4 regions of the Paenibacillus sp. FSL K6-1230 genome follow, and region 1 is predicted to be linked to each of the others. Evidence: riboswitches for the same ligand, from Rfam matches in the RefSeq annotation. Region 1 holds a riboswitch; each other region holds the start of a gene.

The links. Region 1 has a riboswitch for thiamine pyrophosphate ahead of thiD (bifunctional hydroxymethylpyrimidine kinase/phosphomethylpyrimidine kinase). Riboswitches for the same ligand answer to the same signal wherever they lie in the genome.
Region 2: it holds a riboswitch for thiamine pyrophosphate, as region 1 does, so the genes downstream of both, MKX74_RS11825 (YkoF family thiamine/hydroxymethylpyrimidine-binding protein) here and thiD (bifunctional hydroxymethylpyrimidine kinase/phosphomethylpyrimidine kinase) in region 1, are expected to answer to the same signal.
Region 3: it holds a riboswitch for thiamine pyrophosphate, as region 1 does, so the genes downstream of both, MKX74_RS02060 (ABC transporter substrate-binding protein) here and thiD (bifunctional hydroxymethylpyrimidine kinase/phosphomethylpyrimidine kinase) in region 1, are expected to answer to the same signal.
Region 4: it holds a riboswitch for thiamine pyrophosphate, as region 1 does, so the genes downstream of both, thiS (sulfur carrier protein ThiS) here and thiD (bifunctional hydroxymethylpyrimidine kinase/phosphomethylpyrimidine kinase) in region 1, are expected to answer to the same signal.

What each region holds. Positions count from the first base shown of each region.
Region 1 is NZ_JBBOCK010000001.1:1,325,467-1,330,724, forward strand. It holds gene cysT (sulfate ABC transporter permease subunit CysT) at 1-208, shown strand, start outside; gene MKX74_RS05785 (sulfate ABC transporter permease subunit) at 205-1,002, shown strand; gene MKX74_RS05790 (sulfate/molybdate ABC transporter ATP-binding protein) at 1,004-2,068, shown strand; gene MKX74_RS05795 (sulfate ABC transporter substrate-binding protein) at 2,124-3,194, shown strand; TPP riboswitch at 3,324-3,421, shown strand; gene thiD (bifunctional hydroxymethylpyrimidine kinase/phosphomethylpyrimidine kinase) at 3,532-4,329, shown strand; gene thiM (hydroxyethylthiazole kinase) at 4,393-5,214, shown strand; gene thiE (thiamine phosphate synthase) at 5,192-5,258, shown strand, end outside.
Region 2 is NZ_JBBOCK010000001.1:2,659,180-2,664,437, reverse strand. It holds gene MKX74_RS11835 (ABC transporter ATP-binding protein) at 1-1,409, opposite strand, end outside; gene MKX74_RS11830 (ECF transporter S component) at 1,406-1,987, opposite strand; gene MKX74_RS11825 (YkoF family thiamine/hydroxymethylpyrimidine-binding protein) at 1,989-2,636, opposite strand; TPP riboswitch at 2,799-2,909, opposite strand; gene MKX74_RS11820 (aminopeptidase) at 2,980-4,212, opposite strand; gene MKX74_RS11815 (MFS transporter) at 4,283-5,258, opposite strand, start outside.
Region 3 is NZ_JBBOCK010000001.1:453,390-458,647, reverse strand. It holds gene MKX74_RS02075 (bifunctional 2',3'-cyclic-nucleotide 2'-phosphodiesterase/3'-nucleotidase) at 1-95, opposite strand, end outside; gene MKX74_RS02070 (GNAT family N-acetyltransferase) at 461-1,060, shown strand; gene MKX74_RS02065 (pyridoxamine 5'-phosphate oxidase family protein) at 1,167-1,598, opposite strand; TPP riboswitch at 1,873-1,985, shown strand; gene MKX74_RS02060 (ABC transporter substrate-binding protein) at 2,246-3,295, shown strand; gene MKX74_RS02055 (MTH1187 family thiamine-binding protein) at 3,344-3,637, shown strand; gene MKX74_RS02050 (ABC transporter permease) at 3,634-4,416, shown strand; gene MKX74_RS02045 (ABC transporter ATP-binding protein) at 4,619-5,258, shown strand, end outside.
Region 4 is NZ_JBBOCK010000001.1:3,318,240-3,323,497, forward strand. It holds gene MKX74_RS14400 (response regulator transcription factor) at 72-782, opposite strand; gene MKX74_RS14405 (thiazole biosynthesis adenylyltransferase ThiF) at 888-1,904, opposite strand; gene MKX74_RS14410 (hypothetical protein) at 1,889-2,113, shown strand; gene thiS (sulfur carrier protein ThiS) at 2,711-2,914, opposite strand; TPP riboswitch at 3,229-3,337, opposite strand; gene MKX74_RS14420 (OmpL47-type beta-barrel domain-containing protein) at 3,583-5,258, opposite strand, start outside.

The DNA.
Region 1 (5,258 bases):
CTCGCGTGCACTTGCCGAGTTCGGTGCGGTCGTGCTCGTAGCGGGTAACATTCCCGGCAGAACGCTAGTGGCATCGGTCTATATTTTCGGAGAGGTCGAAAGTGATAATACGTTGGGAGCTGCCTCGGTGTCGATCCTGCTGCTGACCCTGTCCTTCCTGATCCTTTGGGGCATTAATACGGTACAGAGCAGAGGGAGAAGCCGATGAGAAGATGGTGGATTACACTTACTTATGTTCTTATTCTTGTGATTATCATTATTCCGTTGACTCGAATTATATTCGGAGCCTTCGATCAGGGGTGGAGCGGCTTCGTGACAGCCATGCTTCGTCCAGAGGCGCTCCATGCGCTGAAGATGACAGGCTTGATTGTCCTCGTCGTAACTTTGATGAATACCCTATTCGGAATGATGACGGCACTTTATCTAGTGAGAGCAGGCTGGTTAAGTGAGCGTGTCAAAAACGTCCTGAATAGCATCGTCGATCTGCCGTATGCTGTGTCGCCTGTCATCGGCGGATTAATGATCGTCCTGCTGTTGGGACCGGATAGCGTTATGGGAGCCTTGTTCGAGGATAGTGGCTTCAAGATCGTATACGCTTTCCCAGGCATGGTGATTGCTACACTGTTCGTGACCTTTCCGCTCATGGTGCGTGAAATTATGCCTGTGCTGCAGGAGATCGGAGCGCAGCAGGAAGAGGCAGCTTCCACCTTGGGCGCTTATGGCTGGACGACTTTCTGGAAGGTGACCTGGCCCTCCATCCGCTGGGCGGTTATTTATGGAGTTGTGCTCACTGTGGCACGCTCTCTTGGGGAATTCGGTGCAGTGCTGGTTGTATCCGGAAATATCATGAACAAGACCCAGACAGCGACTACACTGGTGTATCAGGATGTAGAGAACTTCAATGTAACGGCGGCCAATGGCCTGGCTTTAGTTCTGGTGGCCTTCTCGGCAGGTCTCTTGCTGCTCATGGAGCTGGCCAAAAAAAGAAAGGGAGTGCACTGATATGCAGCATGTGGAGGTTCGTCAGCTCAACAAGCATTTTGGACAGTTTCACGCCGTGAAGGATGTGTCATTCGAGATTCGTAAAGGTCATCTCATTGGTCTGCTCGGCCCCAGCGGCGGAGGAAAGACTTCGATCCTGCGAATGCTTGCCGGGCTGGAGACGCCGGATACCGGGGAGATTGTGTTTCACGGACAACGGGTGAACGAGCTGCCTCCGCAGGAGCGTGGTATCGGCTTTGTTTTTCAGAATTATGCACTCTTCAAGCACATGTCCGTCTACGATAACATAGCCTTCGGCTTGAAGGTGAAGAAGCTGTCCAAGGCACAGATCAAGGAGCGTGTCACAGAGCTGGTGGAGCTAACGGGCCTCGCAGGCTTCGAGCATCGCTACCCTCATCAATTGTCTGGCGGCCAGCGTCAGCGTGTGGCCTTTGCGCGTGCATTGGCGCCGGAGCCTCAGCTATTGCTGCTGGATGAGCCGTTCGCCGCGATTGATGCAAAGATCCGGCAGGAGCTGCGTACATGGCTGCGGGAGCTGATTGAGCGGGTAGGGATCACGTCGATATTTGTGACACATGACCAGGATGAGGCCATCGAGGTGGCGGATGAGATCATGATTATTAACCAGGGCAGACTGGAGCAAAAGGGAACACCTTGGGATATTTACAAAAATCCAGGCACGCCGTTCGTTGCTTCCTTCATTGGCGAATCGACCATCGTGGAGGAGGCGTCAGCGCTCAGGGGCTTCGAGGAAGCCGCAGGAGCCGGGATCAAGGCGCTAATTCGTCCCGAGTATATCGAGATGGGGCTGGATCACGAGTTCACACTGCGCTCCGCGACAGAAGAAGGTACGGTTCATCAGCTTCATTTTCGCGGGAGTGAATGGATGGTTGAGGTCGAGATCAAGGGCCAGCGTCTGATTACCTATCGTTCGCTGGAGAAGGAGACACTCACACCAGGTCAGAATGTGCGTGTACTCATTCACCGGGCGTATTTATTCAATGAAGAAGGCAGCTGGATGGTTGAGAACAGGCTGAAGGAAGATCCGATGCCGATTATGATCTAATAGAACATGTATGGGATGATTGTGTAACTGAGATGAACAGCAAGGAGTCTGTGCCATGAGAAGGAAGCTGGTTGGATACACTCGCCATATAGGGGCTGCACTGTTCTGTCTGCTATGCCTGGGGGTTTTGTCGGCCTGTACAGCGGCAGAGTCTGATTCTGTCAGTGATCAGCCTACGCCTGGGGATACGGCTGATGTTACGCTGGTCATTGGTGCCTATAGCGTGGTTAAGGATGCGATGGCAGACCTTCTGCCACGCTTTCGTGAGGAGTACAAGGAGAAGACCGGGCAGACGATTCGCTTTCAGGAATCTTACGAGGCCTCTGGTACACAGGCACGGGCGATTGCTGGTGGCTTTGAGGCAGACGTAACGCTGCTGGCTATGGAAGGTGACGTGCAAAAGCTCGTTGATGCAGGGCTAGTTGCTCCCTCCTGGAAGGAACGGCCATACGGTGGAATGGTTACTCGCTCAATTGTTGTCATGGGAGTGCGGGAAGGCAATCCGCTCGGTATTCGTGATTTTCCGGACCTGACGAAGCCAGGTGTGAAGGTGCTATACCCTAATCCGAAGACGTCAGGAGGAGCACAGTGGGATATTAATGCGCTCTATGGTGCCGGGCTCAAGATGTCCGAACGTCAAGGGGAGAAAAGTCCCGCCGCAGCCAAGCAATTCCTGGTCGATGTGCACCGCAATGTGGAGTCCCTGGACAAGAGCGGACGGGCATCGATGGCGGCTTTTGAATACGGTGTAGGCGACGTCATTATTACCTATGAGAACGAACTGCTGGCTCGCATCGCCAAGGGCGTAAAATACGAGGTGATCATTCCACGCGACACAATCCGTATTGAGAATCCGGCAGCGATTGTCGATGCCAATGTGGAGAAGCACGGGAGTCGTGAAGCTGCCGAGGCACTTCTTGACTATTTGCAGTCAGATGAGGCGCAACGGATCTTCGCGAAGCATGGTTTTCGTTCGGTTAATGAGCAGGTGCTAGCAGCTGAGAAAGAGCGATTCCCTGACCCGGTGGACCTGTTCGACATCGAATATTTGGGCGGCTGGGATGCCGTGCGCGAAACACTGTACTCGAAGCGTGGAGTATGGTATCAGGTGCTTGCTGGTCTGTAGCAGTTCCCCAGTTCCCCAATCAGGGGCTACTCAGGGTCAAATCTGCATTGACTATATTAAATAGCTGTTGATATACTAGACTCACTTCAACTTCGGACATATTGAACATCTAAGATCATAATTGAATACTACCGTTTGCAAGGGAGCCTTAACCGGCTGAGAGGGTGTTACACCGACCTTACCTGATTTGGATAATGCCAACGTAGGGACGCAACGATAGAATGCTATACATGGTTAGCTCGTGCTATACCATTGTACTAGTTTATTTTGTCAGCGAAACGTCCTACGGATGTTTCGCTTTTTTTTGTCATTGAACATGGAAAGGAGACTAACACATATGAAAACTGTATTGACCATTGCTGGCTCTGACCCCAGTGGTGGCGCAGGAATACAGGCAGACTTAAAAACGATGACCTGCTTGGGCGTATATGGGATGAGTGTCATTACAGCGCTGACAGCCCAAAACACGACAGGTGTAGTTGGAATTTTTGAGTCTGAACCGGAGTTTGTTGGGCAGCAGTTAGACTGTGTTTTTACAGATATAAGACCCGATGCTGTCAAAATTGGTATGGTATCCAATGCCGCTATTATCCGCTCCATCGCAGCTAAATTACGGCAATATCAGGCAGAGCATATTGTTGTAGATCCCGTCATGGTCTCAACAAGTGGAAGTGTATTGTTGCAAAATGATGCACTCACCGCGTTAAAAGAGGAGCTATTCCCCTTGGCAGAAGTGATTACCCCGAATCTGAAAGAGGGAGAGCAATTGTGTGGCTTCGAGATTAACACGAAGGAGGACATGCTTAGGGCAGCTGACACGATCGGATGCAAGCTCACAGGTGCAGTTGCCCTGAAAGGGGGGCATAGTCTAGTGGATGCTGATGACCTTCTCATGATGGATGGCGAGTCTTACTGGTATAGGGCAAAACGAATAGAAAATATCAATACTCACGGCACGGGCTGTACGCTGTCTTCTGCAATTGCAAGCTTTTTAGCCATGGGACACAGCCTTCCGGAGGCTTTCGACCGTGCCAAGACGTACATCACCGCCTGCTTGCATGCGGGTCTGAATCTAGGAGCAGGCAATGGGCCTTTGCACCATAACTATGCTATTGCAGAGGGTGGCAGTAAATAAGCACATATCCTATCGAATCACAAAATGGATACAAAAAATTGATAAACGAAAGGAGCCATAGCAATGAATCCATCCCAGTACCTCACTCCTGTACGAAGCAACAATCCATTAGTACATTGTATTACGAATTATGTAACCGTTAACGATTGTGCAAATATTCTTCTGGCTGCCGGAGCTTCCCCCATCATGTCTCACAACAAGCATGAGGTCGCAGAGCTGGTGGCTGCGGCCAATGCGCTGGTCCTTAATATGGGGACGCTTGAGGATCTGGAAGCGATGCTGGTGGCTGGTAAAGAAGCGAATCGTCTTCAACGTCCTGTCATACTGGACCCTGTTGCGGCAGGAGGTACATCTTTAAGATTAGATGCTGTACATCAGCTTATGAACGAAATACAGTTTACCGCCATACGTGGCAACGCCTCGGAGATTAAAGCGATCGCCTTTGGAAAAAAGCTGGGTAGTGGCGTAGATGTGAGTACACTCGATCAAGTGACCAAGGAAAATCTTCCTCAAGCAGTGGATGTCGCCAGTATGCTTGCTCAAAAAACAGGAAGTGTTATTGCCATATCCGGTGCAATGGATATCGTAACCGATGGATCACAGCATGCCATAGTTCATAACGGCTGTGCAACGATGGCACGGATCACGGGCAGCGGTTGTATGCTTACGTCCTTGATTGGAGCATTCTGCGCAGGCGCATCGGAATCTAATTTTGAGGCAACGGTAGCTGCGATGGCCGCCATGGGTCTATCTGGTGAGCTAGCAGATGCGCGTCGTCTGGAAAATGGAACCGGCAATGCAAGCTTTAGAACAGACCTTATTGATGCCATGTTTAATCTGACGGAACAGGTGCTGGATCGGGGTGCTCGCATTGAAATGGTCTAAGCAAGCTCTGCGATCATCCATGCTGCTGTATGCCATTACAGATC
Region 2 (5,258 bases), 1.3 Mb from region 1:
TGAACATGTAGCGACACATGGTGTATTTGATGTGTTGCTTGTGTTGCTTGCGTTGCTTGCGCAGGTTTTGCTGATATCTCAACATGTGCTGACTTTCGTTTCTTTAAGAAGCTATAACGACGCTTAGGGCTTCTTCCATGGGAATACACCAGCTCATGTGCTGCAAGCAACAGCTTCGGTGGCTTTCCAGATGAGTCGAATACGCCTGTTGTCGATGTATTGGCTGCTGCCAACTCGCCTGCTCGGGATTTCTGCTGAGCGGATATCATATGTTCCCTGATTGAAGATACAGCCTTCAGAGCTGCCTTACGGACCTGTTGGGGCTGGATACTCCATAATTGCCATAGCTCATTGAGGGTCAAAGGAAGCGCGCCCTCCACTGCCTGCCAATCCCCAATTTCATGCTGGCTTAACAGCAATTGCTCGTATTCAGCACTCCTTTCAAGAGTCGGCGTTTGGGTATACCCTACTTCAGTAACCAATAGCTTGGAACTACTTTCCTTGCTCATGGGTACGTTCATAACCTGCTGCTTGGTACTCTCGGCATCACTATCTGTGCTGACCCGCCCAGCAAGCTCTTTAATAAGCTGACGATGCAAAGTAACAGCTCTGGGCTGCCAAATACCAAGCTCTTGAGCCTTCGATGAGTACCTTCTAAAGTACTCGTGAGGCGATCCTTGATAGAACAGACTCCCCCGTTGATCAAGCGCGGCAATGCGATCTACGGCATACATCCATTCATCCAGTTGGTGCTCGATAAGCAGTACTGTCAGCTCTTCGGCCTGCTGGATCTCACGAATGCGAGCCGCCAGTGCGGTAGCAGCAATGGGGTCCAGATTCGAGGTTGGCTCATCCAGAATCAGAATTGAAGGCCGCAGCACCAAGGCACAGGCAATCGCTAGCTGCTGCTTCATTCCTCCAGACAGACTGTGAATGTAAGCTTGTCTGTAATCGCTTAACCCAGCCAGCCCCAGTGCCGATACGATACGAGCTTCCATCTCATTTCTCGGACAGCCGATGTTCTCCAGACAGAACGCCAGCTCCTCTTCCACTCGCAGCATACAGAATTGACTATCCACATCCTGAAAGACAATCCCCACCCGCTGAGCGATCTGAGCAGGATTGGCCTCTAGTAGCAGCTCGTTGTAGAGCCACACTTCCCCACATACAAGGCTGTCAACCGCATGCGGATAAATTCCATTCAAACAGAGCGCCAGTGAGCTTTTCCCACCACCACTGGGACCAAGAAGCAATAGCAATTCTCCCTGTACCAGGTTCAGAGATACCTCATTGATGATTTCAGAGCTGCCTTCCTCGAAGCACATAGACAGCGCTCTAGTCTCTAGGGCATAGCTTGGGGTGCAACTCACTCTCTTCTCCGTTCCAGTTCTCCTCTTATCCTGTGTCATGCCTTGTATGCGCTCTGCGAACGAGTCTTGGCAATCGGAAAGCTGCGTAACACTCCTGTTGAAGCCAGAGCATCCGCGATCCATTTACCCAATAAGCCAGCAAGCAATGCCCCACTAATGATTCGTACAATCAGCATAGCAAGCACCAGATCCATAGACAGAGCTGCAAAGCCTGAACGGAAGTAGCCCCAAATGAAGCTGAATACAGCTGCCCCCATACCAGCCAGCATAAGTACAGCCAGATTATATCGACGGTAGCGGAAGGCTGCGAATACCACCTCAGCGCCAAGTCCCTGAATAATTGCTGACACAATCAGAATCGGTCCTACGGTATTCCCGATTAGCACCTCTACTATTCCGGCAATCGTCTCAGACAACAGGGCTACCCCTGGCCTACGAATGATATAAGCAGTAATGATGGACACGATGAACCAGATGCCGAAGATGACCTCATACCCCATCGGTCCCATGAATCCCGTCAGAACATTCCCTACCTGCAAAAACAGCAAGTATACGACCGCGAACACGACAGATAGCGAGCTGAGCACAATAATATCCCGAAGCTTCCAAGAGGACATCTTAGGCTTCCTCCTTTCTTGCGCGAGAAGAAGGACTGTTGCAGGAGAGATTCACGGTCATGACCACATGAGATACACTCTCTTGTGTATGAGTGAATGACTGCTCCAGGGTAGCGAACACCCAGTTAGCATCACCATCCAGCCTGCTCGCATAATGCACACCTCCACCGAAGGTTCCATGCTCTTGAGCGATCTCTACAGCTCCGTATATTTTTTTCATGTAATCGGTAGTTCCCATCGGATATAGCGCGAACTGAGCGGCTGTCTGAATAGGAATTGCTGCACTGTTCATCTCATTCATTCGCTGATCATTCTCGGACATGAATACATCCCCCTCCGTATCCCCTGGGCAACCGATGGAGAACGTACCATTCAAGACGACATGCTCTCCGCTATTCGCCGCCTGCAGGAAGATCGCCTTCGTGACATCGAATACATGCTCCATTCGTCCACGTATACAGGTACTGACATCATCCGTCTTGCTCCATACTTTGGAAGTGTCTACCTTGCTCAGAGCATCCATGATAATGTCCACGAAATGATTGCTCATGGGATACAGGGAGAAGCGACAGCCTACAATTCGACTTGTCCCACATGCTTGTCCCTGTACACTTTGTTGCTGCGTGCTTCCTTCAGCCTTGCTGCTCATGGTGCTTCCTTCGTTCATTTTGCTCAGCCTCTTTCCCATAGAAGATTCGTTGGAATGCTTCTGTGACAGCTACCCGCACGAAAAAACCGCACGCTGTATGCGTGCGGCTGTACAATGACCTATAGGTAATCTAACACTAGTAATAGCATTAGCCTAATAATTCTGTCAGTCACTGCACTTCCCCACGCTAGTATGATCTAGATCGGGTAAGAAGGGTTAACCACGTCCACCGGACAGGTCTCTCAGCCAATAAAGGCACCCCTAGTGCATGTCTCATTCAATTGTATTCCAATCGGTACTCATTATACAGGGTTTCCCCTTGTTGTAAAGGAGAAATTAGCAATTAGTACGCCCAGTTCCCTTTACGGAATACCGCTTCCACCGTACCATCCTGTAATTCTCCGTCAATATCCATCTCAGCTGAGCCAATCATAAAGTCCACATGTGTCAAGCTGACATTGCAGCCACGACGCAGCAGCTCCTCCTCCGATAGCTCCGTTCCACCCTTCATCGTTCCCGGGTAGGCGCTTCCCAAGGCCAGATGGCAGGATGCATTCTCATCCACACCTGTATTGTAAAAGATACGGTTCAGATTCGAGATGGGCGAATCGTGAGGAACAAGCGCTACCTCTCCAAGGTACTGCGCACCCTCGTCCGTCGCTAGTAGATTCTTCAGATGCTCCTCACCAGACGCAGCGGAGTATTCAACAACCTTACCATCCTTGAACGTCAGCTTCAATTGCTCCACCAATTGACCATTCAAATTGAGCGGCATGGTACTTGTCACGACTCCGTTGACTCCATCACGCTTCGGCATCGTGAAGACCTCTTCGGTCGGCATATTCGGCACAAAGATATCCCCACGTGCGTTGGGACCACCGCAGGCCCCCCACAGATGCCCTTCAGCCAGCTCGACCTGCAGGTCCGTTCCTGGTGCGCGGAAGTGAAGCTTCTTGTAGTTTTTATCGATTAGCTTGATCTGCATGTCTCTCAGATTAGCCAAATGCTGCTGCCAGTTCTCAATGGCATTTCCCTCGCCTACCCGGTTCATGCGGAAGATCGTATCCCACATGACCCGAATACGGTCCGCTTCAGGAACATCGGCAAATACCTTGTCCGCCCAAGCCTTCGTTGGCGCCTTGATCAGACACCAGCTAATCTTGGAATTACGGGTATATTCGCTATATTTGCGGCGTGCCTTGGCTGCCGCCTTGTTCGCTCTGGATACCTTCGACGAATCAATCCCTTCGAACAGGTCAGGATTAGGCACCTTAATGAACAGCGTCGCACCACCTTCCTCGGCGAACCGCTCCAACATGTCGGCTTCCCACTGCGGATAGAAGTCAAAGACCTCATCAGCGCCGTGTTCGAATTTGGCCTTGGCCAGCTCATCATCCTCCAGGTCTACGTGCACATGCTTAGCGCCAGCCTTGTAGGCTTCCTTGACAATGAGTCTTGTCAGTTCCAGTGTCTCCACAGGTGCAGTTACACGCAATGCCTGCCCAGGCTGAATATTAACGCCGACCTTGACGACAAGCTCGGCGTATTGTGCCAGTAGCTGTTCAAAATTTTCCATTACAGCATTCATCTCCGATTCATTAACATAGAATTCAAGGCAAACCTCGCATTCTATCATATCGAACATTTCAAGATTTCGCCAGCAAGACACGTCTGCCTACCGTCATGGCAAGCAGCAGCAAGAGAATTCCAATCCCTGTAGGAAAACCATATAGCTCAATCCAGCCCAGATGCTCGGGAAGGTCTTTCATGCGGTCATACAGCAGCCCGCCAATAAGCGGTCCCCCGAAGGAGGCAAGCCCCGTCATACTGGAATACATCGCAATGAACATTGGCCGTTCACTCTTGGGCGTATCCCCAATGGTAAAGTTAAAGGCAAGCTGGTTGAACCCACCCACTCCGATGCCGAGAAAAATATGCGAGATGAGCAGCACAACAAGCGCCGGTGCAAGCGGGAGTAACAGCCATGACAGGCAGGAAGCGGCGATCAACGGCAATGTCCAGAAGAGAAGACGCTTATTGCTGTATCGCGCATTCAGGTTCCCCCAAAAGTAGAAGCTAATCATCATTGCAACCGTTTGCACAACCGTGATAATGGATACCTGACTATAGCTAATTTGTAGCAGTTCCAGCATGGCGTAAGAATATAACGGCACAACCAATGTCTGCAGCAGCAGCCAGCTTGCCAGAAAAGCAGAAGCCCGCATGAAGCCTGAATCCTGCAGTGGCTTGCGCAGCATAGGTAAGTAAGCGGTTTCCTTAGAGCGTTCAAATGGCAAATCCGGATAAAAGAAAAACGCCACAATATTGGCCACTGCACAAATCCAGATAGGGATAAATAACAGCAAGAACCCCGTCTCACCAGGGTAATGATCCAGCAGTATGCCACCTGAGAATAGACACACACTGCCAAGCGCATTCAGGATCGTATTACGGATACCAAAATGTCTTCCTCTTACTTTGGCGGGAACAATATCGCTAATCATAGATGTCCAGAGCATACCTGATACGGCACTGGCCGAGAAAGCTATCGCATAGACCGTTATGTAGACCCCTACCCATAAAGGCTTGGGGAAAATAAATGGAATCAAGCCCGTGCTTGCC
Region 3 (5,258 bases), 870 kb from region 1:
TCCGCCGCAGATGCAGACCAGCTGGGCAGTACCCAGACATTCGCTACCAGCAAGACCGCAGCCAATCCCTTGTACAGACTTTTTCGCGAATTCAAAATATAACCCCTCCCGTACAATATGTATGTAACCGAATCCAAATGTACGATTCACTGAACATTTTAATCTAACTTGGGTCAATTGAATAGAGATATGTAAACATTACGTTAACGTTATTTTTACAAGAATAGTCATGTGAACGTGGGAACAAGCATGGAGAAGCCAAGGAATGAGAGCAGGTAGTAGCTTAAGCCTCACGATTCCATGTGGACATTGATTGGTATTATTTATGTTATATGATTCAATAGACTAGAGAGGCTGGATCAGCCTGCACATATTAAAGTAGGTGAGTGGTATGCCAGATAAGCCAAATAATCTATAGATGGCAGATTGATAATAACACAGCAATTAGAGGGAGATGTATATGAACGCGAATCTAAGTTCACATTCCGCAGAACACAATTTTACGATTGAATGTAAGGATATCATTTTAAGAGAATTCTTAGTTGCTGATCTAGACGATTTTCATTCACTCACCTGGCAGCCTGAAATACATGAATTTTTGCCAGGCTGGAACGTATCGAAGGAGCAACGGACAGATTGGTTTATCAACTATGAAATCCCAGAAAATAAACAGTTTTTGAATGCTGTATTGCAAAGAGAAGACATTGGTGAGCTACGTCTACGATTAGGAATTATTTTGAAAGAGACCGGGGAATTTATCGGTTGGTGTTGTTCAGGAATTAAGGAGGAATTACCAGCGCCAAATCGAGAAATCATGTATGCAATCTCTAAGGACCATCGAGGTAAAGGCTTCACAACCCAAGCCTCACAAGGAATGATCGAATATTTATTTGGCCATACAGACGTTGCAGTGCTTAGTGCTGTTGCTTTATTGGGTAACGTTCCATCAAATAGAGTAATACAAAAATGTGGATTTAGCTTTCAGCACATTATCGATATTGATCATGAAAAGTATAACTATTATACACTTCATAAAAAGGATTGGGCAGTCAACCGCTAGAGAAGACTTCCACAGCCCAGCAATCATCTTTTAGAAAAAATCTTTTAGAAAAATTAATAAGGACCGCCAGGATAATTCCTGACGGTCTTATTAACAACCTTATGCTTTACTTCTCCCAGACCTGGCGCTCCATGCCCTGACCTGTGTACTCAATACGAGCAGGTGTAATATCCAGAATCACATAATCTGGGTCATCCGGGCCTGAGAACCACTGCTTCAGCTCATCGTTCCACAGCTCATGACGCAGTGACTCCTGCTTCGTAATCTCACAGGTCCCCTCGACCTCAACAACTTCCTTAGTACCTCCTGCTTCATAGCCAAGCAGCAAATACACATTCGGATTGTCCTTGAGCTCTTCCACTTTATGTGTCTTGCGACTCGTAGCCAGATGAATATTCAGACCATTATTGAAAAGGGCCATGTAGCGCACCTTTGGCTTGCCGCCTTCGACAGTACCTAGCGAGCAATAAGAATTTTGCTCCAGAGCCTTGATGATGCTTTGCTCCAGTTGTTCACGATTTTTTGTTGCTGTACCCATGATCATCCGCTCCTTTTTGTTGGTATTATTCACAACATTTGTTCGAAATGATGCATCACTTACTTGTACCCTGTCTATTCTGCCTTGAACCGAATCCTGAACCTGAGCCCTTGAACCGAGACCGATGTCACCGCTGTATAGAGAAAGCCCCTAGGCAACATATCTTCTGCCCACATCAACTATATCCCACTATGGACAGCTGGAGTGGAAAGGCCTATAATTACACCTGTGCAGACACATATCTACATATGCTGGCTGTAGCACAAAAAATTCATAACCCTGTCAGGGGTGCTGGAATCGGCCGGCTGAGATTGTGTCCCGCAAATGACACTGACCCTTTAACCTGATCTGGATAATGCCAGCGTAGGAAGCCTTAGTCCATGTCCATCCCGTTCGATGGCCATGCTCCTTATTCATCGCATACGTCCCGGTCCGGGGCGTTTTTTTGTGTTCGCTCGGCAGATGTACAGATTCACTCCAAATTAGGAGCTGCTAGTCCCATAGAGTACCCATCGTTGAAGAATACTATGCTTAACCTGCGGGTAAAGAAAAAAGGAGAGATGCTCTACATGACACAATTACGAAGCACTACACGATCTACTGGTACTTCAATTTCTTCTAGCACAAGAACAGCTCAACAGCGGCGGATGTCTGTTAAATGGACAGGGACGGCCCTTCTGATGGCTCTTCTGCTCTTGCTGAGCGCTTGTGGAGCCGCAGCACCTACATCACCGGCTGGCGAATCTGGGGAGTCCTCCAGTCAAGGAGCCTCGGGCTCCACTCCGGAATTGAAGGCTATCAAGGTCGTACTCGACTGGACGCCGAATACGAACCACACAGGATTATACGTAGCCCAGCAAGAAGGTTATTATGAGCAAGAGGGGCTGAAAGTAGAGATTGTGCAGCCAGGATCTGGCGGAGCCGATCAGATGGTCGCTTCCAACGCGGTTCCTTTTGGCATCAGCTATCAGGAAAGTGTGACTCAGGCTCGTACACAGGATGTACCACTCGTCTCCATTGCCGCGGTTATTCAGCATAATACGTCAGGCTTCGCCGCTCCGGTGGATCGCAATATCCATTCTCCCAAGGACTTTGAGGGAAAAAGCTATGGCGGATGGGGCTCCCCCGTTGAAGAAGCAGTGATGAAATCCATTATGGAGACTGAGCAGGCCGATGTTAGCAAGGTGAAAATGGTGAACATGGGGAGTGCAGACTTCTTCACCGCGGTCAAACGAGATATTGATTTTGCATGGATTTTCTACGCTTGGACAGGAATTGAGGCGGAGCTACGTGGCGAGCCGCTTGATATGCTATATGTCAAGGACTACTCAGACAAGCTGGACTACTACACACCAGTCATTGTAACCAATGAACAGACAATCCAGAATGATCCCGAGCTCGTAAAGGCCTTCATGAGAGCTACAGCCAAGGGCTATCAGTATACGATTGAGCATCCTGAGGAGGCAGCAGACATCTTGATCCAGGCCGTGCCAGAGCTGAACCCTGAGCTTGTTCGCGCCTCTCAAACATGGCTGAGTCCCCGCTATCAGGATGACGCCTCACAGTGGGGCTTGCAGAAACAGGAAGTATGGCAGGGCTATGCCGAGTGGATGTTCGAACGCAAGCTACTGGATAAGGAGCTTGAGGTAGATAAAGCATTCACGAATGACTTCCTGCCGCAATGTCAAGGACAATAACGGTGACAATAATGGATTAAAAATTCAACCAAGAAGGTGAGAGTTAACATGGCAGATACATTGCTTAGCATTCAGGTTATTCCCAAGACTCCCGGTGGGGAGGATTCCATCCCTTATGTAGACCGTGCTATCGAGGTCATTCAGCAATCCGGCGTCAAGCACGAGGTTCATCCGCTGGAGACTACGATGGAAGGAAACATCGACGAGCTACTGAAGGTAGTTAAGGACATGCATACCGCCCTCATCGAGGCGGGAAGCCCCAGCGTGATCTCTCAGATCAAGATCGCACATAATCCGAAGGGGATCAGCATGGATCAACTGACTGAGAAATATCGTCCATGAGCCGTAGGGGACCTTCACGGAGCTCTTGGCTACAGCGCGTGTGGCCGCCACTTGTGGCGGTCCTCTTCTTTTTGGCGCTATGGCAGGCTGCAGCGACCTTCCTGAACATTGAGGCCTGGCTGTTACCCAGTCCGATTCGGATTATATCCGAAGGGGCAGCTCAATCAGCCCTGCTCGCTGGACACACCTGGGCGACCGTCAAGCTGATGCTCGGGGGCTTCGCCATTGGCTCAACAATCGGACTGCTGATTGCCATTGTGCTGCACATGATTCCATTTTTCAAAACATCGCTGTATCCTTTGCTGATTCTTAGCCAGAATATTCCCATTATTGCGCTCGGCCCGTTGCTTATGATCTGGTTCGGGTTCGGACTTCTGCCTAAGCTCATGGTGATCACACTCGTCTGCTTCTTCCCGGTTGCTGTTGCAGCCATGGACGGATTCATGCAGACAGATCGCACCATGATGAATTACATGCGAATGTCAGGGGCCGGAAGGTTGCGGATATTTGCCAGACTGGAGCTCCCTCATGCGCTGCCGTCGGTATTCTCAGGCATTAAGATCGCCGCTACTTATAGTGTCATGGGCGCCATTATTGCCGAATGGATCGGCGCAGATAAGGGTATCGGATACTACATGCTATTGCAAAAGGCGGCATACCGTACTGATCTCGTATTCGCAGCCATCGGAATTATTGTGATTCTGAGTCTGCTTATGTTCCTGATCATTATATTGCTGGAGAAGTGGCTGGTCCGCTGGCAACCACAACGCAAGCAATAGCAGCAAGCACAGCCAGTAGTCGTAGCTAGCGGTCATAGCCAGTGATCATAGATAGTAATCAATGTATTCATGAAAATACGCACGAAAATGCACCAATGATGTGCACTACATCATGACACGACGTGCATCAATATCATCACATCTACATTGTAGTCTTTTTGAATTAGTGAGTAAGTGAAAGGGTTCAAGGAGGAATGAGCAGATGAAGACAGAGCAACCGCAGGCCGCACTTCAGGTAGACCGGATTAGCGCCGGCTTCCACAGTCGTAGTGGATGGCTACCCGTAATACAGGACCTCTCCTTGACGGTGGAGCCAGGACAGTTCGTATCCATCGTAGGACCTTCCGGTAGTGGTAAAAGTACGCTATTTCATATGATCGGGGGACTCTTGACACCGCAGGAGGGTCGGATCTTCATGAATGGTGCAGAGGTAACGGGCGAACGAGGACATATCAGCTACATGCCCCAGCAGCCTGCACTTTTCCCATGGCTCACGACCCTGGATAATGTCCTGATGGGACAAGATAATGCACCAGTCCAGCGGAAGCAAGGCCGCGCCAAGTCGCGAGCTGAGTCACGAGCCGAGGCCAGGCGGCAGCTGGCCGAGATCGGATTGGAAGCCTTCGCGGATGCCTATCCGCACATGCTGTCAGGGGGTATGCAGCAGAGGGCCGCGTTCCTGCGGGCATTGCTGAGTCCACAGGAGCTGATACTGCTGGATGAGCCATTTAGCGCGCTGGATGCCATGACCCGCAGTGACATGCAAAGCTGGCTGCTGCACGTATGGGAGCGGCACCGGCGTTCCGTCCTGTTCATCACCCACAGCATTGAGGAAGCATTGC
Region 4 (5,258 bases), 2.0 Mb from region 1:
GCCAACAGCCAATGCGAGCACTTTTTCTATAATCATGAATTTGCGTTAGTTTTTCACAAATAAGCTTGTACTCATTCGGGCTGAGCAATATAATAGCCTATCCCGCGCTTGGTGCGAATTAGCTTTTGCCTATGGCCGCGATCCAGCTTCTTCCTCAAATGTCTTATGTAGACGTCCACCACATTCGTATCAGAGATATAGTCATGCTCCCATACATGTCGTAGGATTTCGCGACGACTGCATACCCTGTTCACTTGCAAAGCAAGATACAGCAGCAGATCAAATTCCTTGGGCGTAAGCTCCACTTCAATTCCAGCACGCCACACTTGTCTAATTTCCTGGTGAATAATCATATCCCCGATCTCCAGCTCACTCTGCATACGATGCCTCGGGCGGGTACAGCGTAATACATTTCGTACTCTTGCCAAGACAATTGAGGTATCCTCTGCAACATGAACTACGTCCTTGGCACCAGCCTCGAAGCTGGCAACTACATTTTCAGGGTCGTAGCGATCTAGTAGGAAAATTACAGGAATGTGCGGAGCGCACATCCTCAGCGCAGTTAAAATATCCTGTGGCAGACTCTCCAAAGATAACCTTCCCTTAACCTCCATCAGCATGATATCCGTACTCATTGCTTGCAGCCAGTCTACAGCCTCTTCACGATGGTGTATAGATTTCACTTTATACCCATCCGCTGTGAGCGCCAGTATAATCTCCATTTTATCCTCTTCACTCAGGATCAGGATCATGTCCTCCAATACTCTCACCCGTTTGCTCAATCTGAGCCTTCCTTCGTTTAAACACAAGCCCGTCTCTATACTCCAAAGGAAAGCTCGTCATCAGTATGGGTAGATTCACTCTTGGACATTCAGGGAGCGCTAGGCTTAACCAAAATATCGGTGATAGAGACTTCTAGCTCGCGCAATATCCTTGGTGCCATGAATCAGTGCACGACCATCCGGGAACAGCACAATTCGATTCTCTCCAAGATCCAGTGATAGCAGAAACGGGTTCAATGTTACTTGAGCACCCGCTTTCTCCAATTGCTCAGCCATATCCTTGAGCGAAATCTGTAGCTTGCGCGAAGGTCTGATCTGAACTGTATCTCTCCCGCATAGCACGTCTGTTTTTTGTCGGTTGGCCGCATCCAGATAAGGATAACGCGGGGCTGGTCCACAGGATGGACAGTCCGCTTTTTTTGCATTATTGACCCCAATCGCTACATGCTCATTTCGCCAAACATCAAATGAGAGTAGCTTGTCTCGTAGTACATCTTCATGCCCGCTGAGCAGCTTCAGTGCTTCAGAGGTCTGATGTGCTGTCACGAGTTGTACAGCCTGTGGCAAAATACCAGACGTATCGCATGTATCTCCACCAAGTGGAACACTACCCAGCAGGCAGCTCAGACAAGGCGTTTTCCCTGGTATAAATGTATAAGTAATACCGTAGCTTCCCACACATCCACCATAGATCCAAGGGATGCCATACTTACAGGCAATATCGTTTATCAGTAATCTTGTATCAAAATTATCGGTCGCATCCATGATGATGTCTGCGCCAGCAATGAGCTCTTCCAGTTCCTCCACATTTACATCCAGCACGTGCGCATGGATCTTCACCGAGGAATTGATGGCAGAAAGTCTATTAAGAGCAGCAATCGCCTTTGGCGTTCGTGAGATCGCATCATTCTCATCGTACAGCTGCTGACGCTGTAAATTACTCCATTCGACATAATCACGATCTGCAATCGTTAAGGTACCAATGCCTGAGCGGACAAGGGTTTCCGCTATCCCTGTACCCAGGGCACCCGCACCAATGATGAGTGCATGCGAGGTTGATAGACGCCGCTGGCCCTCACTCCCGAACGGAGCAAAACGGATTTGTCTTGAGTACCGTTCCATATCATAAGCGCTGTCAGCCTGCTTGTGGTCTTGGTAGTCTTGGTGGTCTTGGTGGTCTTGGTAGTCTTGGTGGTCTTGGTGGTCTTGGTGGTCTTGGTGGTCTTGGTAATCTTGAATTTCACTTGGTTCTGCTGATTCACTCACGTACATACCATTCCTTCCGATGGGCTGCTTGCCACAGCTTGTGGCTTGATCATAATCATTGCTAGCTTAGATCCGTATCTACCCCTAAGAACAACGGAGCTTAATTGGATCTGTTCCCTAGTTCTACTCCCTAGTTCTACTCCCTAGTTCTACTCACTGGTTCTACTCACTGGTTCTACTCTCACAAGTCTACTCGTTGACTTTGCTATTGTTAAGGAACCAGCGAACTCTTGATAACAGTAAGGAGCGGAAAGTGGAGCGCGATAACTGGCCCCATTTTGTCCTTATTTTTGTCCGTACTTTTGTCCCTATGCTACAGCGGAGAGGAACAGATGACGGTATGCAAGATAAGGTTAATGCAAAGGAATGACTGATCACTTCTACACTTAATCATATCATACAATTCGGGAACCGGGGGAGCTGTGCAATTGTTGCATCCTTCTCATATGGAACACCTGAAATATTTCGTGACAGCCCATAACACTAACAGGTCAGTATGTCTTGATAAATCCCCTCTGCTTCAGTTTCAATCATCGTACAATTAATGCAACACTTTCACCTTTAGATGCTTCAAACACGTGTTTGTGTATATCCAGATATACAAATACCTGTATCCAGCAGTAATCAGGAGCTACTCTGTTTGAATATTATGTGCAACATGTTTAACCACCGCCTACAAAATGGACAATCTCTATTCGATCTCCGTCACACAATACTGCTTGATGATGCATATCCCGCACCAAAATTCTCCGATTGAGCTCTACTACAACAGTCTTCACCTGTAAATCGAGCTCGCTCAGCAGCTGATCAACCCGATTAATATGTGCTCCGAACGTCATGTCTTGCCCATTAATCTTTAGCCTCATGTTTTTATCTCCTCCTATTCAAAATATTAGCAAGCCAAAACTTACCCTAGTAGCTTTATGCCCCCTTTTCCCTCTGTAATGACATATACTTCTATCAATAATTGCCCCTTTCACATTACAAAGTACTAGTCCCGAGCAGTAAACAAATATGAAAGTAAAGGGAAAACAAAAAACCACTTTCCAGAAGGAAAGTGGTGAAATAAGCTCAAGGATATACAATAGACAGGCCAATGCGTATACCCGTAAGACCCAAAGCCAATACGCACAAAACCGTAGCTTATACAAAGTAAGCTCAAGTCAAGCTGTCTAAATGCATCCAATTATCACCACTTCCCTACGCTGGCATAATCCAGATCAGGTGCAAAGGGTCCGGAACACAATTGTTCCATCTCAGCCAGTTGCTCGGCTCCCCTAGTGTTGTCTTTTTAATTATTCATTTTAGCTGCAGATCAATAACGGGTAGTTAGGAGAATACATGATATTCTCTTTTAACAACGCTTATTAACTAAATGATCAAACTCTTATAACTAGTCAAGAATGACTATATACTGCTTCACATTTTATTGTAGAGCTAGTTAAGTTCAAATCTTGATCCGAATTGGAAGATGATGTAATCGTATCATAACACATTGAAAATTGTAAAGTGCTGTGCGGGTAGCCTCTACGTCTCAGTTCAAATAATGCAGCAAATTATAGATCATCTCGGCTGCCTCTGCACGAGTCACGTAATGCTTCGGACGAAAAGTTCCGTCTGGATATCCCTGAAGCAAGGAGAGCTGTGTGAGTCCCAGTACTTCTTCTCGGGCCCACCCTGCTATTAGAAGCTCATCATTATATCGCTCTTCTCCCCCTGCCGTTCCGTCTTGCTCAGTGACATTCCCAAGCATTTTAGAGGCCTGTTCCCTTGAAATCAATTGATCAGGAGCAAATACATCATCCGAAAACCCCCGTGCTACCACATGCTTAATTGCCGATTTCAACTCTGGAATATACCACTCAGTAGGCTGAATATCTTTAAACGTTAATATCGTATCCTCTTCAGGCAACTGTAGGGCACGAACTATCATAGCTGTAAATTCTGCTCGGGTGACCTCCCGTTCCGGCTCATACGTCCTGTCAGAAGTTCCTTTTACAATACCTCGGTCAGCTAGTTCTTGTATTTTGGCACGATTGAAAGTACGCTCGATGTCTTTAAATCCTGCACCAGAAAAATTGCTACTCTCATCCCCTAAATCTCCCTTTGGGGCTGGTATGGTAACTAGTGAATCTTTAATTTGTGATCCAGCATTTATAACATTGTCTTCCTTAATCATCTCAGTGGTAGCTGTCATAGGAGTAAATGTCTTAGCACTGGACTTGGTACGTTCCTTAATATTCTTCGTTGAGCTCCTAGCCCCTTGGCCGTTCTCCGTCCAGATGTCCAGTTCGTAACTTGTTCCACTCTTCAGCGGCTCCCATACAAACACAGGATCTCTGCCTTTGTAAATGACCATCCCTTTATTCATAATGACAATCGTATCGTTAGGTTGGGTATTTCCGACTGTTATCGTAATAGAAGTGTGCTTGGATTCCACCTCAACTGAAAATCCACTATCAGGCAAGGTTTCAAAGCTAACCTCATAAGGCTCGCTAGTGCCACTGCTATTCACAGGCTCAACGCTGACGACATGACGCTCTGAACTGTCAAAGCCTTCAAAAGAGTATGTCAAGTCCATCGTGTCGCCTAACAGCTTTCCATCTAAGTAAACTTGGTAATAATCCGCTCCGGATATCTGATTCCATTCTGCGGTAGCCCTTGACGTTGTAATGTCCTTCATCCATACATCGTTCTGCTTTACAGGGCTCGGATATGTCCTCCAGTAGAATTCCCCTGGTAACCCGTTACCTGACTCATTTATAGCAATGACCTTATACGTATAGTTAATTCCAGGTTCAAGTTTCAAGACTGACATGCGTGCCTCGCTCACAACGCCAAGCTCCTCTTTCCCTTGGTAAACGATGTACTTTGTTGCACCTTTAACAGGCTCCCATGTCAATGTGAACGATCGGTCTTCTGGATTTTCTGCGGTAAAACCCACGACCTGTGTTGGTTGTGTAATAAAACGTCCCTTTAAACTCTCTCCGAATCCAGACGTATTCCCAGCAGTAATTTGAAAATGATACGTAGTTCCTCCGGTTAATCCTCGAACAACAAAATGGGTGCCCGAAACCGTATATTTACGATCATTCACACTGATCTTATATGTTGTAGCTCCATGAACGGGTGCCCAACTAATCACAGCTGAGTTCTCCTTAATATCGCTTACGTTTAGCCCTCCAACCTGATCTGGCAGTGTAAGGCCAT